4 regions of the Cellulomonas sp. GTC20042 genome follow, and region 2 is predicted to be linked to each of the others. Evidence: predicted binding sites of a transcription regulator. Region 2 holds the regulator's gene; each other region holds the start of a gene.
The links. The regulator HrcA, encoded in region 2, represses chaperone genes, less so after heat shock. The targets are predictions, from matches to a motif close to TTNGCACTCGNNNNNNNCGAGTGCNAA.
Positions count from the first base shown of each region.

Region 1: the regulator HrcA is predicted to act here: its motif matches at 2,577-2,603, upstream of ACZ5HG_RS00580 (Hsp20/alpha crystallin family protein).
Region 3: the regulator HrcA is predicted to act here: its motif matches at 2,750-2,776, upstream of groL (chaperonin GroEL).
Region 4: the regulator HrcA is predicted to act here: its motif matches at 2,377-2,403, upstream of ACZ5HG_RS15540 (FmdB family zinc ribbon protein).

Region 1 is NZ_AP043678.1:109,948-117,592, forward strand. Features, by position in the region: gene ACZ5HG_RS00560 (LysR family transcriptional regulator) at 1-608, opposite strand, end outside; gene ACZ5HG_RS00565 (YeiH family protein) at 678-1,700, shown strand; gene ACZ5HG_RS00570 (hypothetical protein) at 1,697-2,035, shown strand; gene ACZ5HG_RS00575 ((deoxy)nucleoside triphosphate pyrophosphohydrolase) at 2,061-2,504, shown strand; gene ACZ5HG_RS00580 (Hsp20/alpha crystallin family protein) at 2,698-3,141, shown strand; gene metE (5-methyltetrahydropteroyltriglutamate--homocysteine S-methyltransferase) at 3,206-5,554, opposite strand; gene ACZ5HG_RS00590 (methylenetetrahydrofolate reductase) at 5,564-6,640, opposite strand; SAM riboswitch class I at 6,646-6,740, opposite strand; gene ACZ5HG_RS00595 (peptidase C14) at 6,988-7,645, shown strand, end outside.
Region 2 is NZ_AP043678.1:2,718,469-2,726,113, reverse strand. Features, by position in the region: gene lepA (translation elongation factor 4) at 1-68, shown strand, start outside; gene hemW (radical SAM family heme chaperone HemW) at 65-1,309, shown strand; gene ACZ5HG_RS12625 (DUF2189 domain-containing protein) at 1,540-2,508, shown strand; gene ACZ5HG_RS12620 (DUF3097 domain-containing protein) at 2,574-3,422, opposite strand; gene ACZ5HG_RS12615 (MFS transporter) at 3,474-4,976, shown strand; gene hrcA (heat-inducible transcriptional repressor HrcA) at 5,026-6,057, shown strand; gene dnaJ (molecular chaperone DnaJ) at 6,128-7,252, shown strand; gene ACZ5HG_RS12600 (16S rRNA (uracil(1498)-N(3))-methyltransferase) at 7,257-7,645, shown strand, end outside.
Region 3 is NZ_AP043678.1:3,495,256-3,502,900, reverse strand. Features, by position in the region: gene ACZ5HG_RS16215 (DUF3263 domain-containing protein) at 1-242, shown strand, start outside; gene ACZ5HG_RS16210 (LytR C-terminal domain-containing protein) at 339-950, shown strand; gene ACZ5HG_RS16205 (cold-shock protein) at 1,069-1,272, shown strand; gene ACZ5HG_RS16200 (glycoside hydrolase family 15 protein) at 1,310-2,647, opposite strand; gene groL (chaperonin GroEL) at 2,938-4,566, shown strand; gene ACZ5HG_RS16190 (DUF4031 domain-containing protein) at 4,855-5,133, opposite strand; gene ACZ5HG_RS16185 (HD domain-containing protein) at 5,130-5,921, opposite strand; gene ACZ5HG_RS16180 (sensor histidine kinase) at 6,005-7,645, opposite strand, start outside.
Region 4 is NZ_AP043678.1:3,360,366-3,368,010, forward strand. Features, by position in the region: gene ACZ5HG_RS15525 (molybdopterin molybdotransferase MoeA) at 1-635, opposite strand, end outside; gene galU (UTP--glucose-1-phosphate uridylyltransferase GalU) at 733-1,635, opposite strand; gene ACZ5HG_RS15535 (5-formyltetrahydrofolate cyclo-ligase) at 1,702-2,340, shown strand; gene ACZ5HG_RS15540 (FmdB family zinc ribbon protein) at 2,478-2,825, shown strand; gene ACZ5HG_RS15545 (SAF domain-containing protein) at 2,956-3,765, shown strand; gene mscL (large conductance mechanosensitive channel protein MscL) at 3,805-4,389, shown strand; gene ACZ5HG_RS15555 (Gfo/Idh/MocA family protein) at 4,546-5,631, opposite strand; gene ACZ5HG_RS15560 (LacI family DNA-binding transcriptional regulator) at 5,781-6,857, shown strand; gene ACZ5HG_RS15565 (mannitol dehydrogenase family protein) at 6,863-7,645, shown strand, end outside.

The DNA.
Region 1 (7,645 bases), 1.5 Mb from region 2:
GTGCCCGATCCCGCCTCCCGCACCGCGAGCGGCGCCGTCGCGAGGTCCGCCGCCGCCACCGGCCGCCGGCGTCGCGCCCACGGGTGCCCCGGCGCCACCACGACCACCAGCTCGTCCTCGCCCACCGACCGCGCGTGCAGCGCCGGGTCGACGCCCGGGCCCTCGACGAAGCCGAGATCCGCCCGCCCGTGCAGCACCGCGTCGGTGACGTCGCGCGAGTTCGCCACCACCAGGTCGACCACCGGGGCGTCGGCCGGGCGCGCCGCCAGCCAGCCCGGCACCAGGTACTCCGCCACGCTCAGGCTCGCCGCCACCGCCACCCGCCCCTGCCGGACGCTGCGCAGCGCGGTGACCTCCCGCTCCAGCGCGTCCGAGGCGGCCAGCACGTCGCGTCCTCGCGCCAGCACCGCGGTGCCCGAGGCCGTCAGCCGGGTGCCGGTGGCGGTGCGCACCAGCAGGGTCAGCCCGGTCTGCCGCTCCAGCCGGGCCAGCCCCGTGCTCACCGAGGGCTGCGCCAGGCCCAGCGCGCGCGCGGCGCCGGACAGCGAGCCGGTCGCGTCCACCGCGGCCAGCAGGTCGATCGCGCCGAGCGGGATGCGTGCAGCCATAGCCTCAGGCTAGAGGGTGGCAGGCAGGTCGGCGTTCCGTGAGCCCACGCGGGGCGGCACCGTGGACGGGTGCTCCTCGCTCCGCCCCGTCTGGTCGTCGCGGTCGCCCCCGGCCTCCTCGTCACCCTCGTCGTCTCCGGCCTCTGCCTCGCGCTCACGCAGGTCGCCCCCGCCCTGCCCGCGCTGCTGCTCGCCATCGCGCTCGGCACCGCCGCCCGCTCCTTCGGCTGGCTGCCCCCGACGCTGGACGCCGGCCTCGCGTGGACGTCCCGGCACGTGCTCCGCGCGGGTGTCGTGCTGCTCGGCCTCCAGCTCTCCGTCGGCGACCTGCTCCGGCTCGGCGGGCGCGAGGTGGTCGTCCTGCTGGTCACCGTCGCCGCCACCTTCACCAGCACCCTGTGGCTCGGCCGCCGCTGGAGGGTCGGGCGTGCGCTGACCCTGCTGGTCGCCACCGGCTTCTCGATCTGCGGGGCCGCCGCCGTCGCCGCCATGAGCCCGGTCGCCGAGGCCGAGGAGGACGACGTCGCCACCGCCGTCGCCCTGGTCACCCTGTACGGCAGCCTGGCGATCGTGCTGCTGCCGCTGATCGCCCGCGGTCTCGGCCTGAGCGACCGCACCGTCGGGCTGTGGGCGGGCATGTCCGTGCACGAGGTCGCCCAGGTGGTCGCCGCCGCCGGGACCGTGTCCGCCGCCGCGCTGGCCGTCGCCGTCGTCGCCAAGCTCGCGCGGGTGGTGCTGCTCGCGCCGCTGGTCGCGGGGACCGGGGTGGTGCGGCGCCGGCGGGCCGGGGTCGTTGCCGCCGGGGATGGGTCCGGGGCTGGGCGTGCGGCTCGTCCGCCGCTGGTGCCGCTGTTCGTCGTCGGCTTCCTCGTCGCGGTGCTGGTCCGCTCCGCCGGTCTGGTGCCGGACGCGGTCGTGCCGACGATCAAGCCCGTGACCACGCTGCTGCTCGGCGCCGCCATGGTCGCGCTCGGCACGCAGATCCACCTGCGTCGGCTGGTCCGCACCGGCGGGCGGGCGCTGGCCCTCGGCGGTGCGGCGACGCTGGTGGCGGCGGGGGTGAGCCTCGGCGGCCTGGCCCTGGTGGGGTGAGCGAGGATGCGGGGACGACGACCGATCGCCCGTCCCGTGCCGAGATCCACCGGACGATCCACGGCACGCCGATCAGCGACGCGCAGGTCCAGGCGTGGGCCGACGAGGCGGAGGCGGGCTCCGAGCTCCTCGCGGGCGCCGACCGCGGCGAGCACGGCCGGGGTCAGCAGGTGCTCGCGGTTCAGCCGGTACCGGTAGCCGTGGTTGGTCGGCTCCGCGGCGACGAGTCCGTGCTCGCAGAGCCGGTCCAGAGCGACCGCGATCCCGCGCCGGGTACCCCGGGGAGCGAGCCGGTGGATCTGCGTCTGACCGAGCAGTCACGTTCACCTTCCTGAGACACCCGCCTGGCAGACTGCGCCCATGACCGCTCCGGTGCTGGTCGTCGCGGCGGCGATCGTGGACGACCTCGACGACCCGACCGTGCTGCTGGCCGCCCGGCGGCGTTCCCCGGCGAGCCTCGCGGGCCGGTGGGAGTTCCCCGGCGGCAAGGTCGAGCCCGGTGAGACCCCCGAGGACGGCGTGCACCGCGAACTGCGCGAGGAGCTCGGCGTCGAGGTCGACCTCGGGGCGGAGCTGGTCGGCCCGGACGACGGCTGCTGGCGGCTGAGCCAGCGCTACACGATGCGGCTCTGGCTGGCCGAGATCCGCTCGGGGACGCCGCAGCCGCTGGTCGAGCACGACGAGCTGCGCTGGCTGCCCGCCGGGCGCTGGCACGAGGTGCCCTGGCTCGACGGCGACGTGCGGATCGTGGAGGCGCTGGCGCGCGCGGTCGGGCGGGGCGACACGGCGCCCATCGCGGGCTGACGCGTCTCCAGGACGCCGGGTCGAGCCCTCTGACCTGCGCCGTCGTCTCTGGGCGAACGCGCCCGCACCGGTCTGGCACTCTCAGGTCGAGAGTGCTAGAACATGTGCTGTAGCCGACCGGTGGCGAGTCCACCGGGCAGAGCGCGGTCCCCGGACCGTCCGGGGCCGAGTGCGTCAGAGGAGGTGACGGGCTGTGGCTACTCGATTCGACCCGTTCCAGGAGATGGACCGGCTGATGGGTCAGGTGCTCGGAGCGCAGCGGGCGTCGGCGTCGATGCCGATGGACCTGTTCCGTTCCGGTGATCACTACGTCCTCAACGTCGACCTGCCGGGCGCCGACCCGGGATCGATCGACGTCAGCGTGGACGACCGCACGCTGACCATCCGTGCCCAGCGCACCCCGCGCGCCGACGAGGGGGTGCAGTGGCTGGCCAAGGAGCGGCCGGCCGGCGCGTACGCCCGCCAGCTGACCGTGGGCCGAGGCCTCGACCTCGATGCCATCTCGGCCGCCTACGTCGATGGCGTGCTCAGCCTCACGATCCCGGTCGCGGAGGAGGCCAGGCCGCGCCGCGTCGAGGTCCGGACCGGTGAGACGCCGGCCGCGATCGAGCGGCACGACGCCTCCGCCACCGCCTGACCGACCACGACGGCCCGGGCCCCGCGCGTGCAGCGGGGCCCGGGCCGTCGTCGTGCCCGAGGCCTCAGGCCGTCGGCACCGCCAGCGTCGCGCGCACGGTGCGGGTCGCGGCGATCACGTGCTCCAGCGAGGGCGTGACCTCCTCGTAGCGGCGGGTCTTGAGGCCGCAGTCGGGGTTGACCCACAGCAGGGCCGGGTCGACGACGCGCACGGCGGAGGCGAGCAGGTCGGTGACCTCCTGCTCGCCGGGGACGCGCGGGGAGTGGATGTCGTAGACGCCGGGGCCGATGCCGCGCGGGTAGCCGGCGGCGGCGATGTCGCCGAGGATCTCCATCTTGGAGCGGGCGGCCTCGATCGAGGTGACGTCGGCGTCCAGCGCCTCGATCGCCCCGAACACCTCGCCGAACTCGGAGTAGCAGAGGTGGGTGTGGATCTGGGTGTCGGGCCGCACGCCGGAGGTGGCGAGGCGGAACGAGCGCACGGACCAGTCGAGGTAGGCGGCGTGGTCGGCGGCGCGCAGCGGCAGCAGCTCGCGCAGGGCGGGCTCGTCGACCTGCACGATCGCGGTGCCGGCGGCCTCCAGGTCGGCGATCTCGTCGCGCAGGGCGAGCGCCACCTGGTCGGCGGTGTCGCCGAGCGGCTGGTCGTCGCGCACGAAGGACCACGCGAGGATCGTCACCGGTCCGGTGAGCATGCCCTTGACCGGCTTCGGCGTGCGGGACTGCGCGTAGGTGGTCCACGGCACGGTGATCGGTGCCGGGCGGGAGACGTCGCCCCAGAGGATCGACGGGCGGGTGCACCGCGACCCGTAGGACTGCACCCAGCCGTTGCGGGTGACCGCGAAGCCGTCCAGGTTCTCGGCGAAGTACTGGACCATGTCGTTGCGCTCGGGCTCGCCGTGCACGAGGACGTCCAGGCCGATCTGCTCCTGGAGGTCGATCACGCGGGCGATCTCGGCGCGCATCTCGTCCTCGTACTGCGCGGCGGTGAGCTCGCCCCGGCCGAAGGCGGCACGGGCCAGCCGGATCTCCGGGGTCTGCGGGAACGAGCCGATGGTGGTGGTCGGCAGCGCGGGCAGGCCGAGGCGGGCGGCCTGGGCGTCGCGACGCTCGGCGAAGTCGCCGCGACGGTCGGCACCGGCAGGCAGGTCGGCGATCCGGGTGCGCACCTCGGGGCGGACGACGCCGGGCGCCTGCGCGCGGGACCGACGGGCGTCGGCGGCGGCGAGCAGCTCGGCGTGCACGGCCTCGCGGCCCTCGGTCAGGCCGGTGGCGAGGGTGACGACCTCGGCGGTCTTCTGGTCGGCGAACGCCAGCCAGGACAGCAGGGTCGGGTCGAGGTCGGGCTCGTCGGCGGTGTCGTGCGGCAGGTGGAACAGCGAGGTCGAGGAGCCGACGGCGACCTGCTCGGCGCCCAGGCCCTCCAGCCGCTCCAGGGTGGTGAGCGCGGCGTCGAGGTCGGTGCGCCAGATGTTGTGGCCGTCGACCACGCCGCCGACCAGGACCTTGCCGGACAGCCCCGGCACCGGCCCGGCGGGCACGGAGCCGCGCACCAGGTCGATCGCGAGACCGTCCACGTCGGTGCCCGCGAGCACGGGCAGCGCCTCGCCGAGGTCGCCGTAGGGGGCGGCGACCAGCAGGGCGGGACGCTCGCCGAGCGGCAGGTCGGTCGCCAGCGCGCGGTACGCCTCGGCGGTGGCGGCGAGCAGGCGCTCGGCGGGCACGCCGGTGGAGTCGGACACCAGGGCCGGCTCGTCGAGCTGCACCCAGGTGGCCCCGGCGCGGGCCAGCTCGCGCAGCAGCGCGGCGTAGACCGGCAGCACGTCGGCCAGCCGGTCGATCGGGGAGAAGTCGGCGGGCGAGCCCTCGGCGGCCTTGGCCAGCGCGAGGAACGTCACCGGGCCGACCAGCACCGGACGGGTGAGCACGCCGTCCTCGAGGCCCTCGGCGAGCTCGCGCACCGGGCGGTCGCCGGCGTAGCGGAACGCGGTCCCGGGGCCGATCTCCGGCACGAGGTAGTGGTAGTTCGAGTCGAACCACTTGGTCATCTCGAGCGGCAGGTCGTCCCCACGCCCGCGGGCCACGGTGGAGTACCCGGCGAGGTCGAGGGAGCCGTCGTCGCCGACCAGGTCGGCGAAGCGCTCCGGCACGGCGCCCAGCACGGCGGCGGTGTCGAGCACGTGGTCGTAGAACGAGAACGCGCTCGGGATCGCGGGCAGGTCGGTGGCCAGGCCGAGGCCGGCGAGCCGGGTGCGGGTGCGTCGGCGCAGGTCGGCGGCGGTGGCCTCGACCTGCTCGGCGGTGCTGCGGCCGGCCCAGAACTGCTCCAGGGCCTTCTTCAGCTCGCGGCGCGGCCCGATGCGGGGATAGCCGAGGACGATGCCGGACGGGAACGGGTGCGTGGGGTGGGTCATCTCTCGCCTTCAGGCTGTCGGGACGGGGGTCGGGTCAGGGGCCGCGGTGGTGCGGCAGCGGGAGCGCGGGGCGCCGTCGCCGCCGAGCCCGGCGCCCTCGAGCAGGTCGAGCGCGGGGCCGTGGGCGTTGAAGGTGTAGACGTGCACGCCGGGGGCGCCGTCGTCGAGCACGGCGTTCACCAGGTCGACGCCGAGCCGGGTGCCCGCGCGGTGCCGCTCGGCGAGGGCACGCTCGTCGGCGGGGTCGAAGGCGTCCAGCCGGTCGAGCACGCGCCGGGGCACGGGCACGCCGGTCAGCGTCTGCACGCGGCGCAGCCGCGCCGGGTCGGTCATCGGGATGATCCCGGGCACGATCGGGATGGTGACCCCGGCGTCCCGGGCCAGCGTGACGAGCTCGGCGTAGTCGGCGGCGTCGTAGAACACCTGGGTGATCGCGAAGTCGGCACCGGCGGCCTGCTTGGCGAGCAGCGCGGCGACGTCCTGCTCGCGGGTGCTGCCGGCACCGGCGTTGCCGCGCGGGAAGGCTGCCACCGCCACCGACAGCGGGCGGACCGTGGCGCGCACCGCCTGCGAGGGGCTGGTCGAGCAGCGCCGGGCCTCGATCTCGCGCAGCAGGCCGACCAGCGCGCCGGCGGTGCCGAGGCCGTCGGGGTGCGGCTGCCAGGAGGCGTCCTGCGGCGGGTCGCCGCGCAGGGCGAGGAAGGCGCGCACGCCCTCGTCCAGGAACTCCTCCACCACCGCGGTCAGCTCCTCGCGGGAGGTCCCGACGCAGGTCAGGTGCGCGATCGGGGTCAGTGAGGTCTCGCGCAGCAGCCGCCGGACCAGCGCCCGGGTTGTGCGCCGGGTGCTGCCGGAGGCGCCGTAGGTCACCGAGACGAAGTCGGGCCGCACGTCGGCCAGCGCCCGCACGGTGGACCACAGGCGCGGGGCGGCGTCCGGGTCGCGCGGCGGGAACAGCTCGAAGGAGACCGTCGGCCGGTCGACCGCGCCGAGGCCGTCGGCGACCACGTCACCGCGCCGGGGCTCGTCGGGACAGCCGGGGTCCTCACCCGTGGTCGGGTGCGGGGGTGCGCTGGTACCGCTCATCGGTCGCTCCATCGAACCTGGCGGAAGCACCCACACCCGCTCGCACGGGGGGTTGCTGCGACGTCGTCGAGCCAGGTCTCTCGGTCGCTCTGGATGGTGCGGCCACAGTAGGGCGGGGTCGGCGGGGTGACAACTGCCCCTGACGCGTCATGTTTCGGAGCCGCAGGTGGCCGACCCGTTGACACCGGATTTCACCCCGTCCTACGTTCGGTGCGTCCCGGCGCCCCCGCGTCGGCGATCGATCCCGCCCCCGCCGTCCCGCCCAGCCCGCGACCCGGCGACGCACCTCCCGCACGCCCCGGCACCCCCGACGGACCAGTCCGCACCGACTCGTCCCGGAGGTCCGTATGCGCACCGACAGCACCCCGACGCCCGAGCTCGACCCCGTCGACCCCGCACGACCCAGCCCCAGCCGACGCACCCTGCTCCGCGGCGGCGGGGCGTCCGTGCTCGCCGCCCTGGCCGTCGGCGCCACCGCCACGGCCGCCGGCGCCGCCCCGACCGACGTCGCGGTCGCGGGGACGACCCCCGCAGGCGGCCTCGCGAGCGGGCGCCGCACCGCGCAGGCCGCAGGAACCGTCGCCACCGTCGCGGCGCTGCGGGCGCTGCGTCCCTCCGCCGGTGACCTGGTGGTGGTCGCCGGGTACGCCGCGGCGGGTGACGGCGGCGCGATGGTCGTGCGCTGGGACGCCACCTCGACCGCCCCGGACAACGGCGGCACCGTGATCGCGGCCGACGGGCGCAGCACCGGGCGGTGGACGCAGGTGCACGACGGCACCGTGGACTTCCGCACCTTCGGAGTGCTGGACGCGAGCACCCCGGCGGACGACGCCCTGGACGCGATGGTGGCCGACCCCGCCGTGCAGCGGATCGAGGCGCACACCGACCTCAACTTCGTGCGCCGGCACCGGTTCACCCGCTCCGACCTGGTGATCGACCTCGGCGGGCACCTGATGACCACCGAGGGGATCGAGCCGGCGGCGGCCAACGACCCGTTCGCGGCGG
Region 2 (7,645 bases):
CCTTCATCGCGGCGCTGTCGTCGGACGCGGCGGCCCCGAAGGACGCCAAGGACGCGAAGAAGAAGTGAGCCCCTCGCTGCCCGAGGGCGACGAGGCGCCGCTGGACGGTGCCCTGCCGGCGTCGGTCCGTGCGGGTGCCGAGGATCGCGGCTTCGGCGTGTACCTGCACGTGCCGTTCTGCACGGTGCGCTGCGGGTACTGCGACTTCAACACCTACACGGCGACCGAGCTCGGCGGGGGCGCCAGCCAGGCGTCCTACGCGTCGACGGCGCTGGGGGAGATCGCCCTGGGCGCCCGGGTGCTGGCCGAGGCCGGGCTGCCGGCGCGACCGGTGCAGACGGTGTTCGTGGGCGGCGGCACCCCGACGGTGCTGCCCGCCGACGACCTGGCCCGGATGCTCGACGGGGTGCGCGACGCGTGGGGGCTGGCGCCGGACGCCGAGGTGACCACCGAGGCGAACCCCGACTCGGTGACCCCGGAGTCGCTGGCGGCGCTGGCCCGCGCGGGCTTCACGCGGGTGTCCTTCGGCATGCAGTCCGCGGTGCCGCACGTGCTGGCGACCCTGGAGCGCACCCACGACCCGCGCCGGATCCCGGACGTGGTCGCCTGGGCGCGGGACGCCGGGCTGGCCGTCTCGCTGGACCTGATCTACGGCACGCCGGGGGAGTCGCTGGACGACTGGCGCACCTCCGTGGAGACCGCGCTGGCCACCGGCGTGGACCACGTGTCCGCCTACGCGCTGGTGGTCGAGGCCGGGACCAAGATGGCGGTGCAGGTGCGCCGGGGCGAGCTCACGCTGCCCGACGAGGACGACCAGGCCGCCAAGTACGAGCTGGTGGACGACCTGCTCACTGAGGCCGGCCTGGGCTGGTACGAGGTGAGCAACTGGGCGCGCACCCCCGCCGACGCCTGCCGGCACAACCTGGCCTACTGGCGCGGCGACGACTGGTGGGGCGTCGGACCCGGCGCGCACAGCCACGTCGGCGGCCTGCGCTGGTGGAACGTCAAGCACCCCCGCGCCTACGCGGCGCGCGTCGAGGCCGGGCAGAGCCCCGCCGCCGGGCGCGAGACGATCGACGCGGAGATCGCCCGGCTGGAGCGCGTGATGCTCGCCGTGCGGCTGCGCGAGGGGCTGCCGGTCGACGACCTGTCCGAGCGGGGGCGCGGCGCGGTCGCCGCCCTGGTCGCGGACGGTCTGGTGGACGGGCGTGCGGCGCTCGGACGCGGCGACGTGGACGGGCGGCGGGTGCTGCTGACCCGGCGCGGGCGGCTGCTCGCGGACGCCGTGGTGCGGGCGCTCGCGGACTGATCGGGGCGCCCGAGGGCCGGTTCGCCGTGCGGACCGGCCCGCGATCCGCCATGCTCGTCCCGCTCCGTTCGCGGCGCAGGCACCGGGGAGGGTCTGACCGGGGACTTTGTCCGGTTCATCCCGATGCGTGACATGTGCTCGGACACGGCCCGCGATCCTTGACATGCAGGTCCGAGGTTCGGTTCGCTGTCGCGACGGACGAACGACGTCCGCAACAGGGAGGCATCCAGATGACCGAGAACCCGGGGACCACCCCGCCGAGCGGTGACGAGCCGTCGACGCCCGCCGCCGGCCAGCCCACGCCGCCTCCGGCAGCCCCGCAGCCGGGCGCGTACCCGCCGCCCGCCGCCCCGGGCTACGGACCGGCCGCCGGCGGCTACCCGCCCCCGCCCGCCGACCCCTACGGCCAGCAGCCGCCGGCGCAGCCCTACGGCGCGCAGCAGCCCTACGCCGAGCAGCCCCCGGGCGCGCCCTACGCGCAGCCCTACGCCCAGCAGCCGCAGCAGCCCTACGGCGCGACCGGCCCCACCGCCGGCGTCGGCGAGGCGTTCAACTACGGCTGGACCAAGTTCACGCAGAACGTCGGCCCGCTGATCCTCGGCGTGCTCGCGTACGTCGTGGTGATCGGCGTGATCGCCGGCGTCTTCTTCGCGATCCTCACCGCGACCGCAGCCGCCAGCGTGGACCAGTACGGCAACGTCCGCGGCGGCTTCGGCGCCCTCGGCGGGTTCACCGGCCTGCTGTTCTTCGCCGTGATCGCCCTGCTCGGCGTCTTCATGCAGGCGGGCGTCATCCGCGCCACCCTGGAGATCGTCAACGGCCGCCGCGTCGAGTTCGCCACGTTCTTCAAGTTCGACGACTTCGGCAAGGTGATCCTCGCGGCGCTGCTCGTCGGCGTCGGCACCGGCATCGGCTACCTGCTGCTCTGGGTGCCGGGCATCGTGTTCGCGTTCTTCGCGCAGTTCACGCTGTACTTCGTGATCGACAAGGGCCTCGCCCCGGTCGACGCCCTCAAGGCGAGCTTCGCGCTGGTCAACCGGAACCTCGGCACCGTGGTGCTGCTGTTCCTCGGCGTCTACGTGGCCCAGGCGATCGGCTCGTTCCTGTGCGGCGTCGGCGTGCTGGTGGCGATCCCGGTCGGCCTGATCGCGACGGCGTTCATGTACCGCCGGCTGCAGAACGAGCCGGTCGCGGCCTGACCGCTGCCGGGCACGCGCGAGGGGCGTCACCCGATCCCGGGTGGCGCCCCTCGCGCGTGCCCGGCTCAGGGGGCCGTGACGAAGTCGATCAGCTCCTCGACCCGGCCGAGCAGCGAGGGCTCCAGGTCGGCGTAGGAGCGCACGCTGCGCAGGATCCGCTGCCAGGCCCGTGCCACGTCGGCCTGCTCCTCGGCGGGCCAGCCGAGCTCGCGCAGGATGCCGCGCTTCCACTCGGTGCCGCGCTCGATCGTCGGCCACGCCGACAGGCCTACCCGTGCCGGGCGCACCGCCTGCCACACGTCCACGTAGGGGTGGCCGAGCACCAGCACCGTGCCGGCCGGCACCCGCCGCAGCGCGTCGTCGGCGATCCGCTGCTCCTTCGAACCCGGTACCAGGTGGTCCACCAGCACGCCGACCTTGCGGCCGGGGCCGGGGGAGAAGTCGCGCAGCGCGTCGACCAGGTTGTCCACGCCGTCCAGCAGCTCGACCACCACGCCCTCGCCGCGCAGGTCGTCGCCCCAGACCTTCTCGACCAGCTCGGCGTCGTGCTTGCCCTCGACCCAGATCCGGCTGCCCCGGGCCACCCGCGCGCGCTGCTCGGGCGCGGCGATCGACCCCGAAGCCGTCCGCCTCGGCCCCGTCGGCGCGGCGGCGCGCACCGGCACCAGCTCCACCGGCTCCCCGTCCACCCAGAAGCCGGGGCCGAGCCGGAAGGTGCGCGTGGCGCCCTTGCGGTCCTCGAGCACGACGACGTGCTCGCCGCCGGACTTCTCCACCCGCACGATCGCGCCGACCCAGCCGGTGGTCACCTCCTCGACCACCAGTCCGCGCTCGGCGGGCTGCTGGCGGGAGGTCGGTCGGCGGTGGGGCCGGGACGACCCGGCGGACAGCACATCGGTCCCGTATCGGTCCATCACCGGGGCAGCGTAGGTGCCGATGACGGCGGGGCGTGGTAGGACACGTCGGTGACATCCACCCCCGCAGCCCTTCCTGCGCGACCGGTCGACCCGCTGCGCTGGCGCGCGCTCGGCGTCTGCCTGGCCGTCGGCTTCATCACCATGCTCGACGTCTCGATCGTCAACGTCGCGCTGCCCTCGATCGAGCGCAGCCTGGAGGCCGGGCCGAGCCAGCTCCAGCTCGTCGTCGCCGGCTACACCCTCGCCTTCGGCCTGGTGCTGGTGCCCGCCGGACGGCTCGGTGACGCCAAGGGGCGCCGGGTGCTGTTCCTCGTCGGCCTGCTCGGCTTCGCGCTGACCAGCCTGGCCGCCGGGCTGGCGCCCTCCGACGAGTTCCTGGCCGTCGCGCGCCTGCTCCAGGGTGCCAGCGCCGGCCTGCTCAACCCGCAGGTGGTCGGCACGATCCAGCAGCTGTTCACCGGGTGGGAGCGCGGCAAGGCCTTCGGATGGTTCGGCGCGACGATCGGCGTCTCCACCGCGATCGGCCCGCTGCTCGGCGGGATCATCCTGCAGATCGCCGGGCCGGAGAACGGCTGGCGGTGGGTGTTCTTCGTCAACGTGCCGGTGATCGCGGTGGTGCTGCCGCTCGCCCTGCGCTGGCTGCCGCGACGGGCGCCCGCCACCGGCCCGGGTGCGCCCACCCGCCTCGACGTGCCCGGCCTCGCGCTGGTCGCGCTGACCGCCACGGCGGTGATGATCCCCTTCGTCACCACCACCGGCGGCTCCGACGACCCCCGGCGCTGGTGGTGGCTGGCGGCCGGTCTCGCGCTGGGCGTGATCACGGTGCTCTGGGAGCGGGGCTACCAGCGGCGCACCGGTGCGGCGGTGCTCGACCCGCGGGTGATCGGCGACCCGTCCTTCCGCAACGGCGCGCTGCTCGGCATGGCGTACTTCGCCGGGTTCACGTCCGTGTTCCTGGTGGTCACCCTCTACCTCCAGCAGATCGCCGGGTTCTCCGCGTTGCAGGCCGGTCTGGTCGGCATGCCGTTCGCCATCGCCTCGGCGGTGGCCGCGCAGCAGTCCGGCCGGCTGGTGGCCACCCGGGGGCGCACGCTCGTGGTGGTGGGGCTGGTGCTGGTGGTGCTCGGGCTGGTCGGCACCGACGTGGCGATCCGGCTGGTGGATGCGCCGGCGGTCGGCTGGGTGGTGGCCGCGACGCAGATGGTCGCGGGTGCCGGCAGCGGCCTGGTGATCTCGCCCAACCAGACGCTGACGCTGGCGCACGTGCCGGTGGAGCGGGCCGGGGTGGCGGGGTCGATGCTCCAGGTCGGTCAGCGGATCGGCTCGGCGCTCGGCGTCGCGCTGGTGCTGTCCACCTACTACTCGGCGCTCAGCGGGGGCGCGGCGGGCGGGACCGCCGCCGGGCGGGCGCTGCTGATCACGATCACCCTGGTGCTGATCGCGCTCGTGGTGGCCGTGGTGGACGCCACCCAGCGCCGTCGCGGCACCCTCGGTTCGCCGAGCGCGGACGCGGCAGGGCGCGGGCCGGGCGCCCCCGGACGACCCGCGTAGGATTGGCACTCGGAACATCCGAGTGCTACCCGATCGCCGGAGGTGGACGATGAGCGAGGACCGCAGGCTGGACGTCCTGCGCGCGATCGTGGAGGACTACGTCGCCACCCGTGAGCCGGTCGGCTCCCGCGCGCTGGTCGAGCGGCACTCCCTCGGCGTCTCGCCCGCGACGATCCGCAACGACATGGCGGCGCTGGAGGAGAGCGGCTACATCGTGCAGCCGCACACCTCCGCCGGACGCGTGCCGACCGACACCGGCTACCGGCTGTTCGTGGACCGTCTGGCGACGATCAAGCCGCTGTCGGCCCCCGAGCGCCGCGCGATCGAGACCTTCATGGAGGACGCGGTCGACCTGGACGACGTGGTGGACCGCTCGGTCCGGCTGCTCGCGCAGCTCACGCACCAGGTCGCCGTCGTGCAGTACCCCTCGCTGCGGCGCACCGCCCTGCGGCACGTCGAGCTGGTCCCGGTCGGCGACCGGCACCTGCTGGTCGTGATCATCACCGACCACGGCCGTGTCGAGCAGCGCACCCTGGAGCTCGCGCAGACCCTCGACCCGGTGGTGGTCGCCCGGCTGCGCACCCGGCTCAACGTCGCCGCCGTCGGGCGCCGGCTGGCCGAGCTCGACTCCGTGCTCGCCGACCTCGCCGACGACTTCGCCCCCGCCGACGCCCCCCTGGTGCGCGCGGTGGTCGGCGTGGTCGAGGACACCCTGGCGGGGGAGAGCGAGGAGCGTGTCGTCGTCGCCGGGGCCGCCAACCTGGTCCGCGGCAGCGGCGCCGACTTCGCCCGCACGCTGAGCCCGGTGCTCGAGGCGCTGGAGGAGCAGGTGGTGCTGCTGCGGCTGCTGACCGACATGGCCGCCGACGACACCGCCGTGGCGGTGCGGATCGGCCGCGAGACCCAGCACGAGGGGCTGCTCGAGACGTCCTTCGTCACCACCGGCTACGGCGGCCCGGGAGAGGGTGGGTCCGCGGTCGCGCGGATCGGCTCGGTCGGACCGCTGCGGATGGACTACCCCGGCACGATCGCGGCGGTGCGGGCCGTCGCGCGGTACCTCTCCCGGATCCTCGCCGGGTGAGCGCCGCAGACCGCGCCCCCACCGGCGCGCCGACCCGCACGACGGACCCCACCAGCGCAGGAAGTGACGAGTGAGCGACTACTACGAGATCCTCGGCGTGCAGCGCGACGCCACCCCGGAGCAGATCAAGAAGGCCTACCGCCGCCTGGCCCGTGAGCTGCACCCGGACGTCGCCGGTGCCGAGGCCGGCTCCGAGGAGAAGTTCAAGGACGTCTCGCGCGCCTACGAGGTGCTGTCCAACCCGGAGAAGCGCCGGATGTACGACCTCGGCGCCGACCCCTCGTCGCCCGGCGGCGGCATGGGCGGCGGCTTCGGCTTCCAGGACATCTTCGAGACCTTCTTCGGCGGGGCCGGTGCCGGTGCGCAGCGCGGCCCGATCCCGCGCGCCCGGCGGGGGCAGGACGCGCTGGTCCGGCTCGACCTCGACCTCGCGGAGGCGACCTTCGGCACCCACCGGCAGGTGCCGGTCGACACCGCCGTGGTCTGCCCGACCTGCTCCGGCACCTGCTGCCGCCCCGGCACCTCCCCGCGCACCTGCGAGGTCTGCGCCGGCCGCGGCACCGTGCAGCGCGTCGCCCGCTCCTTCCTCGGCCAGGTGATGACCACCCAGCCGTGCGCCGCCTGCCACGGCTTCGGCACCACGATCCCGGAGCCGTGCACCGAGTGCGCCGGCGAGGGCCGCGTGCGCTCCCGCCGCACCCTGGAGGTCGACGTCCCGGCGGGCGTGGACACCGGCACCCGGATCAAGCTCACCGCGCAGGGCGAGGTGGGCCCGGCCGGCGGCCCCGCGGGCGACATCTACCTCGAGGTGCGCGAGCGCCGGCACGACACGTTCATGCGCGAGGGCGACGACCTGCACTGCACCCTCGAGGTGCCGATGACCGCAGCTGCCCTGGGCACCGTGCTCACCCTGGACACCCTGGACGGCCCGCGCGACGTCGACCTGCGTCCCGGCACGCAGCCCGCCCAGGTGGTCACGCTGAAGAACCTCGGCGTCGGCCACCTGCACGGCGGCGGACGCGGCGACCTGCACGTGCACGTCGACGTCCAGGTGCCCACCGGCCTGGACGAGGAGCAGACCGAGCTGCTCCAGCGCCTCGCGAGCCTGCGCGACGAGGAGCGCCCGGAGGCCCGCCTGACCGCCGCCAGCCAGGGCGTCTTCGCCAAGCTGCGCGACAAGCTCGCGGGCCGGTGAGCCGGTGACCGCTCCGGTCTTCCTCAGCGAGCCCGGCACCCTGGACGGGCTCGCGCCCGGCGGGACGTTCTTGCTCGGCGGCACCGAGGGCCGGCACGCCGGCGTGGTGCAGCGGCGCGCGCCCGGCGAGCGGGTGGACGTCGTGGACGGCGCCGGCACCCGCCTGGTCGGCGAGGTCGCCGAGGTCGGCCCGGACGGCGTGCACCTGCGGGTGGCCGAGATCGTGGTCGAGCCGGTCGGCAGCCCGCGCCTGGTGCTGGTGCAGGCGCTCGCCAAGGGCGACCGGGACGAGATGGCGATCGAGGCGGCCACCGAGGTCGGCGCGGACGAGGTCGTGCCCTGGCAGGCCGAGCGCTCGATCGTGGTGTGGCGCGGCGACCGTGCCGCCAAGAG
Region 3 (7,645 bases), 780 kb from region 2:
CCGAGCGGGACCGCGAGGTGCTGGCGTTCGAGCGGCAGTGGTGGAAGTACGCCGGCGCCAAGGAGCAGGCCGTCCGCGAGCTGTTCGACATGTCGGCGACCCGCTACTACCAGGTGCTCAACGCGCTGATCGACTCCCCGGCGGCCCTCGCGCACGACCCGATGCTCGTCAAGCGCCTGCGCCGCATGCGGTCCACCCGGCAGCGCGCCCGCACCGCCCGCCGGCTGGGCACCGACGCCTGACCCGCGAGGTCGCCGGTCCGGCGATTCGTGTCGATCCCGTGCGTGACCGGCGCGGATCGTCCTGCTCTGCCAGCCGGAGCCGTTAGCCTGTCCGCCGTGAGCAAGGGCAGCTACCCGTACCCGGAGGACGAGTTCGACGCCGCACCGGCGCAGGACGCACCGATCGGCGTGCACCGTGCACCCCGGTCCTGGTGGAGCCGGTGGTGGGCTTTCGTGACCGTCCCGGTCGTCGTGGCAGCCGCCACGATCGGCTTCGTGCTGTGGGCGTCCTCCCAGGACGGCGGCCTCCAGCTGCCCGGCACCGGCACGAGCACCGAGGCCGAGGAGTCCCCGGTCGCCTCCGAGCCCGCCGAGACCGGGTCCACCGAGGCCGCCGACCCCGCGCAGACGCCGGAGCAGACCGAGGACGCGCCGGCCGCGCCGGAGCCCGTGCTCAGCACCCCGGTCGCCGTGCTCAACGCCGCACGCGTCAGCGGCCTCGCCGCGGGCGTCGCCGCCGACCTGGAGGCCGCCGGGTTCACCGACGTCACCGCCGGCAACGGCACCGCGAGCGGCCGGACCGTCACCACGGTCTACTACGCCTCCGCCGACCTGGCGACCACCGCGCAGCTGGTGGCCGACACCCTGGGCATCACCACCGTCACCGAGTCCGCGACGGACGCCGAGGACGGCATCGCGGTGCTGCTGCTCTCCGACTTCGAGGGCTGACCGCCCGACCGTCACCCGCGCACCCGGGCAGATCCGGACGGGTGGCACCCCTTCCGCCGGTCGTGGGCTCGCGGCTACGCTCGGCGCGTCCGTCCACCCCACGTCGCAGGAGCACCGGATGCCGCAGGGAACCGTCAAGTGGTTCAACGCCGAGAAGGGCTACGGGTTCATCACCCCGGCCGACGGCGGTCAGGACCTCTTCGTGCACTACAGCTCGATCCAGTCCGACGGCTACCGGTCCCTCGACGAGGGCCAGCAGGTCGAGTTCGAGGTCGGTCAGGGCACCAAGGGCCCGCAGGCCGAGCAGGTCCGCCCGCTCTGAGCCACGCCGGGGGTCGCGGCGTCCCGGCGCCGGGGCCTCAGCCCGCGGCGTCGAGCTCGGTGACCGCCAGCACCACGCAGGCCGCCGTCCACGCCAGCGGTGCCACGGCCGCGGGCTCGCCGTCGGCCAGCACCTTCTCCGGCAGCGCGCCCAGGTCGGTGCGGTGCGCGTCCAGCCAGTCGAGCCAGGCGCGCGCCTCGTCGGTCTGGCCGTTGGCGGCGGCCGTCAGCGCGTAGAGCGAGGTCTGCGGCGTCCAGGAGATCCCGTCCTGCCGCCAGCCGGCGCCTGGCGCGAGCCCGCCCGCCGGCCGGGCCATCTGCTCGGCGGAGGCCGACCAGGCGTCCAGCGCCCCGGTCAGCGGCTCGGGCTGGAACGGGGGCAGGGTGAAGGCGCTCGCCGCGTCGGCCTGGCTGCCGTCGGCGTAGCGGCCGTAGGCGCTCGCGTCGCCGAACTCCTCCTCGACCGCCGTGCGGGTCAGGTCGGCGGCGTCCTGCGCCCGGGCCGCGTCCTGCGGGGCGCCGATCAGCGTGTAGAGGTCGGCGGCCGCCTCGAGCCCGGCGAGCAGCGGGGCGACGGTGCCCAGCGTCAGCGCGTCCTCCTCGACCTCCCAGTAGTCCGGGGAGACCGGCGGCAGGCCGTCCCCGGCGACCAGCGTCTCGGCGTGCGCGGCCGCGCGGTCCACCAGCGGTCGCAGCGTCGTCGCGGTCGCCACGCGCTCGTCCTGCGGGGCGGCGGCGACCACCTGGCCCGCCGCCCAGAGCGCCCAGCCCGTGCCGTCGGTCTGCCGCCCGCGGTCGTCCGGCACGTCGCCGGTGTCGTTCGGCAGGTAGCGCGCCTCGAATCCGCCGTCGGCCTCCTGCACCCGCGCGAGGAAGCCCAGCACGTCCAGCGCGTCCTGGAGGTGACCGGTGCGGGCCAGCGCCACCGCCACGAAGGACGCGTCCCGCGGCCACACGTACCGCCAGTACGGCGTCCACGCCGCCACCACCGCGCCGTCGTCCAGCAGCAGCGTGCGGAGGTCCAGCAGCGCGTCCGTGACCATGTCGGCGTAGGGGCCGTCCGCGCCGGGCACCTCGCCGTCGGCCAGCCAGTCCCGCTGCTCGGCGGCCAGCGCCGCGGAGGCCGCCGACCCGTCGTCCAGCACGCGGGTGCCCTCGTGCAGCAGCGGCTCGGTGCCGGCGGGCACGATGACCACGTCCCCGCTCGCGTCCAGGGCCACGCCCTCGCCGTACAGGTCCACGTGACCGGTGCGGGGGCCGGTGACACCGACCGTGACGAGCGTGGCGGCCAGCGCCGCGAGGGCGATCACCGCGACCGGGCGGCTCCCGCGTCGGCGCGGGCGGGCGCGCTCGGCGGTGCGGGCGTCCTCGGGCATGGCCGCGAGGCTATCGGAGCGGGCTGTCGGCCCGGGCGGGCGCGTTGCGTGATCGCCCTCGACGAACATCCGCGCGTCCCGCCCCCCGGGACCCCGCAGCGCCTTGCACTCGGCAGGGGCGAGTGCTAACCATGGACTTAGCACTCTCGGGCTGAGAGTGACAGAATGACAACCCAGGCCGACCCGGTGAGGTCCGCCGCTCCGCGGGACGTGACCGCGGGGCGGCAGTCCGTCCGTCGCGGGCACCGAGGCGGCCGAACCACGAGCCACAGTGAAGGATCGATAGCCCCATGGCCAAGATCATTGCCTTCAACGAGGAGGCCCGTCGCGGCATCGAGCGGGGTCTGAACGCCCTCGCCGACACCGTCAAGGTCACCCTCGGCCCGAAGGGCCGCAACGTCGTCCTGGACAAGAAGTGGGGCGCCCCCACGATCACCAACGACGGCGTCTCCATCGCCAAGGAGATCGACCTCGAGGACCCGTTCGAGAAGATCGGTGCGGAGCTCGTCAAGGAGGTCGCCAAGAAGACGGACGACGTCGCGGGCGACGGCACCACCACCGCCACCGTGCTGGCCCAGGCGCTCGTGCGCGAGGGTCTGCGCAACGTCGCCGCCGGCGCCAACCCGATCGCCCTGAAGAAGGGCATCGAGCAGGCCGTCGAGGCCGTCACCGTCGAGCTGCTCGCCCAGGCGAAGGAGATCGAGACCAAGGAGGAGATCGCCGCCACCGCGTCCATCTCCGCCGGTGACACCGCGATCGGCGAGCTCATCGCCGAGGCCCTCGACAAGGTCGGCAAGGAGGGCGTGATCACGGTCGAGGAGTCCAACGCCCTCGGCCTGGAGCTCGAGCTCACGGAGGGCATGCGCTTCGACAAGGGCTACCTGTCGGCGTACTTCGTGACCGACCCGGAGCGCCAGGAGGCCGTCCTCGAGGACGCCTACGTGCTGCTCGTCGAGTCGAAGATCTCGAACGTCAAGGACCTGCTGCCGCTGCTGGAGAAGGTCATCCAGTCCGGCAAGCCGCTGTTCATCGTCGCCGAGGACGTCGAGGGCGAGGCCCTGGCCACGCTCGTCGTCAACAAGATCCGCGGCACCTTCAAGTCCGCCTCCGTCAAGGCGCCGGGCTTCGGCGACCGCCGCAAGGCGATGCTGCAGGACATGGCCATCCTCACCGGTGGCCAGGTCGTCTCGGAGACCGTCGGCCTCAAGCTCGACACCGTGGGCCTCGAGGTCCTCGGCCAGGCGCGCAAGGTCGTCATCACCAAGGACGAGACCACGATCGTCGAGGGTGCGGGCGACGCCGGCCAGATCCAGGGCCGCGTCAACCAGATCCGTGCCGAGATCGAGAACTCCGACTCGGACTACGACCGCGAGAAGCTCCAGGAGCGCCTCGCCAAGCTCGCCGGCGGCGTGGCCGTCATCAAGGCGGGCGCGGCCACCGAGGTCGAGCTCAAGGAGCGCAAGCACCGCATCGAGGACGCCGTGCGCAACGCCAAGGCGGCCGTCGAGGAGGGCATCGTCGCCGGTGGTGGCGTCGCGCTGATCCAGGCCGGCAAGACCGCGTTCGAGAAGCTCGAGCTCACGGGCGACGAGGCGACCGGCGCGAACATCGTCAAGGTGGCGATCGACGCCCCGCTCAAGCAGATCGCCGTCAACGCCGGTCTCGAGGGCGGCGTCGTGGCGGAGAAGGTGCGCAACCTCCCCGCCGGCCAGGGCCTCAACGCCGCGACCGGCGTGTACGAGGACCTGCTCGCCGCGGGCGTGAACGACCCGGTCAAGGTCACCCGCTCCGCGCTGCAGAACGCGGCGTCGATCGCGGCGCTGTTCCTCACCACCGAGGCCGTCGTGGCGGACAAGCCGGAAAAGGCCGCCCCGGCCGGTCCGGGCGCCGACGGCGGCATGGGCGGCATGGACTTCTGATCCCGCCGCACGCGGGCCGCTAGGTCCGCACCGCACGCCCGAGAGGCCGGTCACCCCGCGTGGGGTGGCCGGCCTCTCGCGTGCCCGGACGCGTGCGGCCGGCGCGGCGCTCAGCGAGAGGGGAGAACCTGTCGCTCACTGTCCGACATGGGCGACAGGAAGTGCCCGCTCGGCGCGCCGGAGGCGTCGAGGTTGCACGGATGCAGGCTTCCGGGCGCGTGAAGGGTGCTTTCGTGCAAGCTCGGCGAGCGAACGCGTGGGCGCGTGCGTCGGGTCAGAGCGCGGGGGTCAGTGGGCGTGCGGGGTGCGGTCGCGGGCGGGGATGCGCAGGCCGGAGGCACGCAGCCGGCGGATCAGCTCGCCGGCGGACACGGGCTCGGCGCCCAGGGCGACCAGCTCGGCGTGCATGCTGTCCGGCACGTCGTAGTGGTCGCGGTCGAAGCCGCGCGGGGGCAGGCCGGCACGGGCGGCGAAGCCGTGCAGCTCGGCGAGCGAGGTGTCGGAGACGAGGTGCGCCCACAGCCGACCGTGGCGGGGCCACATCGGCGGGTCGACGAGGACCGTCACGCCCCCGCGGCCGGTCCGGCGCGGTGCGGCACGGTCTGCGCCAGGTCGACGACGGCGGGCGCCGGCTCGCCGGGAGCGTCCGCGGCGCCGCTCTCGGCGTCGATCTGCGCCAGCACCTTCTCCAGCTTGTGCAGCTCGGCGGCGAGGTTCTGCCGCGCGGGCTCCTCCCAGGCGGCACCGAGCGGGCTGACGAACAGGCTGGGCCGGGCGAGCAGCTTCTTGACGATCTTGACCCGCGCGCGCAGGTAGTCCGCCATCGGGATCTGCGCGTACTCCTCGCGGACGTCGTGCAGGTAGGCCTTGTAGCGCTGCGGCTCGGCGGCCAGCATCGCGAGGTCGGCGTCGCAGAGCACCGCGCAGTCGAAGTCGGTCGGGTCGGCGGCGTGCCGGACCAGGGCGATCACCATGGTGTGCACGCGGTCGACCGCCGGGGCGGGGACGCCGAGGTCGGTGAGCTGCTCGCGGGCCAGGCGGGCCGAGGCGACCTCGTCCTCACCGCCACGGTTGGCGTAGGCGGCGACGTCGGCGGCGTCGAAGATCGCGCCGTGGTACCAGGCGGCCAGCCGGACCAGCTCGGGCTCGTGGGTCTCCTCGGCGAGCTCGTCCACCCGGGCCAGCACGTCGGTGAGGTGCCGGAGGTTGTGGTACGTCCGGCCCGTGCCGGTCCACCGCTCGATCAGCTCGGCGCCGACCTCGCGGATGCGCTCGGCCGAGGCGGTGGCCCCGGCGCCTGCCGCGCTGCGGGAGAAGGCGGACAACAACCACTGTGGTGCGTCGTAGACGCCCATGGACAAGCCTCACGAAAGACAGACGACCGTGCTCGGACGGGCCATGGTAGCCCTCGCTCGACCGCCCTCGCGCCCGGTGGCGATCAGGCCGTGGGGTGATCCGGACCCGGCTCGGCCGGTGCGGGGCCACCCGTCGGCAGGGCCACCCGGACGGTCGCGCCGCCGCCCTCGGTGGCCACCAGCTCGACCGTGCCGCCGTGCGCCTCGACGATCGCGGCGACGATCGCCATGCCGAGGCCGGCCCCGCCGCCGGTGCCGCTGCCGTCGCGCGTGCGGCTGGGATCGACCCGGTAGAACCGCTCGAAGACGCGGCGCGCGTGCTCGGGGGAGATGCCGGGGCCGTGGTCGCGCACCTCGACGACGACCTGCTCCGCGCGCCGTCCGACGAGGATCTCGACCGGGCTGGCGGCGGGGGTGTGGCGGACGACGTTGCCGATCAGGTTGGCGAGCACCTGGCGCAGCCGCGCCTCGTCGCCGTGCACGACGGTGGGCTGCTCGACGTGGTGGACGTCACCCTCCGCGGGGTCCTCGTCCAGGGCGGTGGTGGTGCCGGGCAGCGAGCCGACGCGCACGGTGCGGGCGGGGTCCAGGGCGCGCAGGTCGTGGGCGGCGTCGGTGGCGAGCACGGCGAGGTCGACCGGCTCGGAGCGGTCCTGGCGGCCGGCGTCCAGGCGGGCGAGCGCGAGCAGGTCCTCCACCAGCCCGCCCATCCGGGTGGCCGACTGCTCGATCCGCCGCATGGTGTCGTCCACCTGCGCGGTCTCGGTGAGGGCGCCCATCCGGTACAGCTCGCCGTAGCCGCGGATCGCGGCCAGCGGGGTGCGCAGCTCGTGGGAGGCGTCGGCGACGAACCGGCGCATCCGCTCCTCCGAGGCGGTGCGGGCGTCGAAGGCGGTCTCGATCTGGCTCAGCATGCCGTTCAGCGCGGCGCCGAGCCGGCCGACCTCGGTGGAGGTGGGCGCCTCGGGCACGCGGCCGGACAGGTCCCCGGCGGCGATGGTGGCGGCGACGGCCTCGATCTCCCGCAGCGGGCGCAGGGAGCGCCGGACCGCCCAGGCGCCGACGATCACCCCGATCAGCAGGATCGCGGCGGCGGCGGACCACTGGAGCAGCGCGGCCTTGCCGACGGTCTCCTGCACGGTGGCGAGCGGCTGCGCGACGGTCACCCAGCCGATCACCGTCTTGCTGCTGTCCTCGATCGGGACGACGGCCACCCGCCAGCTCGACCCGCGCATGCTGCTGGTGACGGTGGTGCCGTCGGCGTACTCGTCCAGGTCGGCGTAGGTGACGTCGGGCAGGTGCGGCGTGCCGGCGGCGTCGACCACCTGCGGGTCCGGGGCGATCGCGCCGGACAGCTGGAACAGGTGCACCTCGATCGCGTAGCCGGACTGCCACATGGTGTCGAGCCCGTCGAGGTTCCCCTCGCGGGTGTACGCGCCGTAGCCCTGCGACACGGCGATCTTGGCCTGGGAGGTGAGCTGGCGGTCGACCTGGTCGATCAGGAAGCCGCGCAGCGAGGTCGTCGTGATCGCCCCCGCCAGGCCGAGCCCCGCGGCGAGCAGCACGGCGGTGATGCCGACCAGCCGGGCGAGCAGCGGGGTGCGGTGCCAGGCGGCGCGGATGGGGCCCGGCACGCGGTCGTCCTCGGGCGTCGTCGGGTCCTCGTCCGGCAGCGGGTCGCCGTCCGGACCGGGCACGGTGGAGCGCCAGGCGGCGGCCTGGTC
Region 4 (7,645 bases), 640 kb from region 2:
CGCACCGCCGCCTCCAGCGCGTGACCGGCCGCCTCGTACACGCCGCCGTCCCGCCCCGCGGCACCCGGCTCGACCAGCTCGGAGCCGATCGACACGATCACCACGCGCGGGGCCGGGTGCACCCGCAGGCGTCCACGACCCAGCGCGGCGGCCACCGCGAGCTGACGGGCGGCCAGGCGGGTCCCGGCGGCCAGCACCACCCGGCCCGCGACCGCGTCGGCGCCGGCGGCGCGCACGCCCTCGCCCGGCACCGGCAGCCGGTGCAGGGCCACCCGCACCGACCCGCGATCGGTGTCGTCGGCCGGCACCACCGCGTCGGCGCCCCCGGGCAGCGGCCCGCCGGACGCGATCCGGACCGCCTGGCCCGGCGCGAGCCGCAGCGCCGCGGGATCACCGGCGAGCACGTCGTGCGCGACCGGCACCACCACGGGCGCCCCGGGCACCGGCGTGCGCAGGTCACCGGTGGCGACCGCGTAGCCGTCGTACGCCGCGACCGGGACCGCCGGCACGGAGGCGGGGGCGACCAGGTCCTCCGCGAGGATGGTGCCCGACGCGTCCGCGAGCACGACGTCGAGCGGGGCCACCGGCCCGACCGCGGCCAGCACCGCGGCGAGCTGGTCCTGCACGGATCTCATGAGCGCATTCTGCACGCACCGGGGCGTGCGGCCCACGAGGCGGCCCGGGGCGTGCCGTGATCGGCGCGTCCCGGGCCCCCGTGGACGTCGTGGCCGGTCAGGAGTCCAGACCCGCCACGTACTCGACCAGCCAGGAGCGGAAGTCCGGCCCGAGGTCGTCCCGGTCGGCCGCGAGCCGCACCGTCGCCTTGAGGTAGTCCAGCCGGTCACCGGTGTCGTAGCGCCGGCCGCGGAACACCACCCCGTACACGCCGCCGCCCTGCTCGGCCGGCATGTCCGCCAGCGTCGCCAGCGCGTCGGTCAGCTGGATCTCGCCACCCCGGCCGGGCTCGGTGCGCCGCAGCACGTCGAAGGCCGCCGGGCTGAGCACGTACCGGCCGATCACCGCGAGGTTGCTCGGCGCCTCCTCCACCGGGGGCTTCTCCACCAGGGCGGTCACCTGCACCTGGTCCGGGTCGTCGCCGCCGTCGACCGGGCGGACCGCCGCCGCGCCGTACAGCGAGATCTGCGAGGGCTCCACCTCCAGCAGGGCGATCACCGATCCGCCGGTGCGCTCCTGCAGGGCGATCATCGTGGGGAGCAGCGGGTCGCGGGCGTCGATCAGGTCGTCGCCCAGCAGCACGGCGAAGGGCTCGTCGCCCACGTGGTCGGCGGCCTGGAGCACCGCGTGGCCCAGGCCCTTCGGCTCGCCCTGCCGGACGACGTGCACGTGCGCGAGCTCGGTGGAGGCGCGCACGGCCTCCAGGCGGGCGGTGTCGCCCTTCTTCTCCAGCGCCCGCTCCACCTCCGGCGCGGAGTCGAAGTGGTCCTCGATGGACCCCTTGTTGCGGCCGGTGATCACGAGCACGTCGTCCAGGCCCGCCGCGGCGGCCTCCTCGACGACGTACTGGATGGCGGGCTTGTCGACGACCGGGAGCATCTCCTTGGGCGTCGCCTTGGTGGCGGGCAGGAAGCGGGTGCCGAGTCCGGCAGCGGGAATGACAGCCTTGTGGATCGTCATGTCCGGACACTAACCGTGAGCCCGAGGTCCTGCCTGCCCTGACACAGATTTGTCACACTAGGAGTCATGAGCGCCGTGGCCCAGCCCTATCCGCACGCCCACGAGGGGCAGGAGGTGACGGAGACCAAGGACGAGATGCGCGGTCTGCTGCGCGCCGCCCGCGCCGCCCGCTCGCCCCGCCGACGGTCCGAGGCCGCCGCCGCCCTGGTCGACGTGCTGCTCACGCTGCCCGCGCTGGAGGGTGCCCGCACCGTCGCCGCCTACTCGGCCCGCCCCACCGAGCCGGACACGCTGCCGCTGCTCGACGCGCTCGACGCCCGCGGGATCACCGTGCTGCTGCCGGTGCTCGGCGCCGGGCTGTCCCGCGAGTGGGCGCGGTACGCCGGTGCCGACGACCTGCTCCAGCGCGCCCCCGGGCGTCCCACCGAGCCGAGCGGGCCGACCCTGGGCGCCGAGGGCCTCGCGCAGGCCGACCTGATCCTCGCCCCCGCGCTCGCCGTCGACACCGCCGGCACCCGGCTCGGCCAGGGCGGCGGCTGGTACGACCGCGCCCTCCAGCACGCCCGCCCCGGCGTGCCCGTGGTCGCGGTGGTCTTCGCCGAGGAGGTCTACGACGCCGACCGCCTGCCGCTGCCCCGCGAGGAGCACGACCGCCCGGTCGACCTGGCGATCACCCCGGAGCGCTGGCTGCCGCTCGGCGGCTGAACCTCCCGGTGAGGGGGCTGGACGACCGGCGTAGTATTGGCACTCGGTCCTGCGGAGTGCCAGCCGCGGTCGCGTCTCGCCGCGACGCCCGGCACGCCGCCACCCATCCGACCCTGACGTCCTCGCGGGAGACAGCAGTGCCCACCTACGCCTACACCTGCACCGAGTGCGGCCACGCGTTCGACATCCACCAGGCGTTCAGCGACGCCGCCCTGACCGAGTGCCCGAACTGCGGCGGCAAGCTGCGCAAGGTGTTCTCCAGCGTGGGCGTGGTCTTCAAGGGCTCCGGCTTCTACCGCACCGACTCGCGCTCCTCCGGCGGCAAGTCCACCGCGACCGCGACCAGCAGCACCCCCGCCGCGCCGAGCACGCCCTCGGCCCCGGCCGCGTCCTCGACCGGCTCCTCGACCAGCACGTCGTCGACCTCGACCTCCTCGTCCGGGTCGTCCGGCAGCACCGCCGCCGCGAAGCCCGCCGCCGGCTGACACGCTTCCGGGCGGCTTTCCGCTCCACGGGCGGGCGTCGAGCCGTCCACAGGCCGATCAACCCGTCGTCGTCCCCAGATCGCGCCTGCGCGACCTGCCGGGAGGATCCGGGGCGACCTAGCGTCGCGCCATGCTCCCCTTCACCTCGGCACCCTGGCTCCGCCTCCGAGCGTGGGCGTGGCGGCTGCGCGCCCCGCTGACCGCCGTCGCGCTCGCGCTGGCCGTCGTGCTCGTGCTCGCCCGCCTCGGCCCCGCGCCGCCGGCCACGCTCCCCGTGCTGGTGACCGCCCGCGCGCTGCCGGCCGGCGCCACCCTCGGCCCCGGCGACGTCGAACGGCGCGCGGTGCCGCTCGCCCTGGTGCCCGACGGGCTGGTCGCTGCCACGAGCACCTGGCCGACGCCTGGCGACGACTCCGCGGCCGACAGCGGTGCCCGGGCGCTCACCGGCCGCCGGCTCGCCGTCGCGGTCCCCGCCGGGCTGCCCCTCGTGCCCGGTCTGCTCACCGACCCCGCCGCCGAGCGGCCCGCCGGGTCCGTCGTCGTCCCGGTCCGGTTCGCCGATCCCGCGCTCGCCGCGCTGCTGCTGCCCGGCGCCCGGGTGGACGTCGTCGCCGCCCCGCCGGTGGACGGCGCCCCGGCCGAGCGGGTCGCGCAGGACGTGCTCGTGCTCGACGCCCCCGGGTGCGTGGCGGCCGACGAGGCCGGGGGCGCGGGCGGCGGGTCGGGCGGTGCGGGTGGATCGGGCGGTGCGGGCGGGTCGGGCGGTGCGGGTGGGTCGGGCGGCGTCGGCGGGTCAGGCGGGGTCGGGACGGGCGGGTCGGGGACCGCGGGGTGCGTGCCGCGGGACGGGCCGGTGCTGCTCGCCGTGCCGCCCGACCAGGCCGTCGCGCTGAGCGGTGCCGCGGCCTCCGCCGTGCTCAGCGCGGTGATCGTGGGATGATGCCGACGTTCGCGACATTCCGGATGTCAGGAGCAGACCATGAGCGACGTGCTGTCCAAGGGGCTGGGCGCAGCGAGCGAGCGGGCCCGTGGCCTCGCCGGCGTGTTCCAGGGGTTCAAGGACTTCATCTCCCGCGGGAACGCGATCGAGCTGGCCGTCGGTGTCGTCATCGGCGCCGCGTTCGGTGCGATCGTCACCGCCCTGCAGAACGGGCTGATCTCCCCGCTGATCGCGGCCATCGGCGGCAAGTCCGACATCGCCGGCCTGTGGCAGGTCACCATCCGCGAGAACAACCCGGCCGATCCGTCGGACGACGCGATCATCCAGTTCGGGCTGATCTTCGACGCGCTGCTCAAGTTCCTCATCACCGCGGCGGTCGTCTACTTCTTCATCGTGCTGCCGCTGAACAAGCTTGCCGAGCGACGCAAGAAGGGCATCGAGGAGGAACCGGCGCGCCCCTCCGAGGAGATCCTGCTGCTGCAGGAGATCCGCGACCTGCTCGCCGCCCAGCCCAGCGCGGCGCTGCGTCAGGACACCGGCACCTCCTCCGGGGGCGGCGCGCACGCCGCCCCCAGCACGCCGGACGCTCCGAGTGGCGCCGCAGGGCAGCCGCCGAGCGTCTGATCGGTAGGCGCCCCGACCGAGGGGCGTCCGGCCGCGCTGCGACCGTCCTGCGCGTGGCCGTCAGGCGTCCGGCCGCCGAGCGTCCAACCGTCTGGCGCACGGAGACAGCGAGCCGGTCGAGCCACCTCCCTGTGCGGCTCGACCGGCCGCCCCGGCTCAGTCGAGCCGGACGGCCTGCCCCGAGCGCGCGGAGGCGTAGACCGCCTCGATCACGCCGATCGACCGCCGGTTGACCTCCAGCGTCACGCGGGGCTCACGCCCGTCGCGGACCGCCGCGAGGAAGTCGAGGTACTGCGCGCGGTGGGCGCCCGACAGCCGGGTCGGGTCGGCAGCGGTCGATCCCGCCGCCTCCGCTGTCCTCCCGGCGTCCTGCGCGGCGGCCGCGACCTCGTCCAGCACGACGCCGTCCACCTCGCGGCGCAGCAGCACCAGCGCGTCGTCGTCGATCACCGCAGAGCCTCGGTCTCCGTGCACGTGCAGCCGCGCGGACAGCCCGGGGTTGGCGGCGGTGGTGGCGTGCACCACGCCGAGGGCGCCGCTCTCGAAGGTGATCAGCGCGACCGCGACGTCCTCGACCTCGATCCGCTCGTGGGCGAGCACGGCGGTGCGGGCGACGACCTCCACCGGGCGGCCCAGCGCGGCGATCAGCAGGTCGAGGGTGTGCACGCCCTGGTTCATCAGCGCGCCGCCGCCGTCCAGCGCCCAGGTGCCACGCCAGTCGCCCGAGTCGTAGTAGTCCTGGCTGCGCCACCAGTCGATCGCGGCGATCCCGGAGGTGATCCGTCCGAGGTCACCGGCGGCGACGGCATCGAGCACCCGCTCCGTGGACGGGTCGAAGCGGTGCTGCGAGATCACCGTGACCGTCCGGCCGGAGCGCTGCTGGGCGGCGATGATCTCGTCGGTGCGGGCGACCGTGGTCTCGGCGGGCTTCTCGACGATCACGTGCGCGCCGGCGTCGAGCGCCTGGATCGCGACCTCGCCGTGCAGGCCGGTCGGGGTGCACACCACGACGACGTCGAGTCCGGGCAGCGCGTCCAGCGCCTCGCCCAGCGATCCGAAGGGCGTGCCCCCGCGCTGGTCCGCGAGCGCCTGCGCCCGCTCGATCACGGTGTCCACCACGGCGACGAGCTCGACCTGCTCGGTCAGGGTGCTGACCACGAGGCCGTGGTGGCGGCCGATCACGCCGGCGCCGACGATGGCGAGGCGCAGCCGGTCGGGTGCGGGGGCGGGGTGGGTGCTCACGGGTGGCGGGTCCCTTCGTGGTCGGACGTCGGGCACGCCGCTCACCCAGGAGTCGGGCGGCGGGCACCGTGCCCCGATGCTCGCCGACCTGCTCGGCAGTGCACGAGCCGTTGCCGGGTGTTGCCGGGCGCCGCGCCTAGGCTCGGGGGGTGCCACGACGCCCGACGATCTACGACGTCGCCCGGGAGGCCGGTGTGGCGGCCTCGACGGTGTCGCGTGCCTACGGGCGTCCGGGCCGGGTGTCGCCGGAGACCGCACGCCGGGTGCTCGCCGCCGCCGCGCGCCTGGGCTACCGGGAGCGTCCGTCGGCGCCCGCGTTCCCGCCGTCGGCGCAGGCGCCCACGCGCACGATCGGGCTGGTGGTGCCGGACGTGACCAACCCGTTCTTCGGTGAGGTCGTCGCCGGGGCCGCGGAGGCCGCGCACGAGGCGGGCTACCTGCTGACGCTCTCGGACACCGGGGAGTCGGCGCAGACCGAGCGCGCCACGGTCGAGCAGGAGATCACGCAGGTGGACGGGCTGGTGATCGCCGGGTCACGGATGAGCGACTCCGCGCTGCGGATGATCGCGAAGCAGCGACCGGTGGTGCTGCTGCACCGGGTGATCCCCGAGGTCGGCTGCGTGGTCGGCGACGACCTGCTCGGCGCCCGGCAGGCGGTGGAGCACCTGGCCGCGCTCGGCCACCGCGACCTCTGCTACCTCGCGGGTCCTGAGGCGAGCTGGACCGACGGCGTGCGCTGGCGCGGGCTGCACGAGGCGGCCGGAGCGCTGGGCCTGAGCGTGCGGCGCGTCGGCCCGCACGAGCCGACCACTGCGGCGGGGGCGCGTGCCGTCGAGCGGGTAGCGACGTCCCGGGCGACCGCGGTGATCGCCTACGACGACGCGCTGGCGATCGGGCTGTCGCGCGGGCTGGCCCGCCTCGGCCTCGACGTGCCCCGCGACGTCAGCGTGCTCGGCTTCGACGGCACCGCGCTCGCCGCGATGGTCGACCCGCCGCTGACCACGGTCTCCGCTCCCCTGGCCGACCTGGGCCGCGCCGGGGTGCGGCTGTGCCTCGACCTCGCCGCCGGGGTCCGCACCGACCTGCCGACGACGGTGCTGCCGGTGGCGCTGGTGCCGCGGGCCTCGACCGCCCCGCCGCGCGTGGTCTCTCCCGCGCTGCGCTCCCGTGCGCACGGGCAACTCCCGGCAACGGCTCGGCCACGGGGTGCCACGCTCCCAGGATGATCGGCATGACGCCCGACGCCGACCGCCCGGACCCCGCCGTCACGCCCACGCACGCGCCGACGCCCACGTCGGATCGCGACCCCGGTGCGGCGCCCGCAACCGCGCCCGGCTCGACGTCCACGTCCGCCTCCGCATCTCGCCCCGCACCCGGTGACGGTGCCCCGCGCCGGCTGTCCCGCGCGACGGACGGCCGGCCTGCCGCCCCGGTGCGGATCGCCCACCTCGGCCTGGGCAACTTCTTCCGCGCGCACGCCGCCTGGTACACCGACCGCGCCACCGCCGACCCTGCCCGCCCCGAGCCCACCACCCCCACCGACCGCGCCGCGGACGCGTGGGGTATCGCCGCCTTCGCCGGGCGCAGCGGCCCTCCGGCAGGGCTGGCCGAGCAGGACGGCCTCTACACGCTCCTCGTCCGGGACGCCGACGGCGCGCACCCGGAGGTCGTCTCCGCGATCAGCGCCGTGCACGCGGCCACCGACGTCGCCGCCTGGCACGACGTGCTCACGCTGCCGGACCTCGCGATCGTCACCAGCACCGTGACCGAGGCGGGCTACTGCCGGGCGGGCGACGGCGGGCTGGACCTCGCCGACGCGCGGGTGCGCACCGATCTGGCGGCCCTGCGCGCCGAGGCCGGGCCGGTGGCGACGCTCACCGCGCCGGGCAGGTTCGTCAGCGGTCTGCGCGCGCGCCGGGCGGCGGGGCTGGGCGGCGTGACGTTCGTGCCCTGCGACAACCTGCCGGACAACGGCGTCGTGGTGCGGCGCGTGGTGCTCGACCTGGCCACCGCC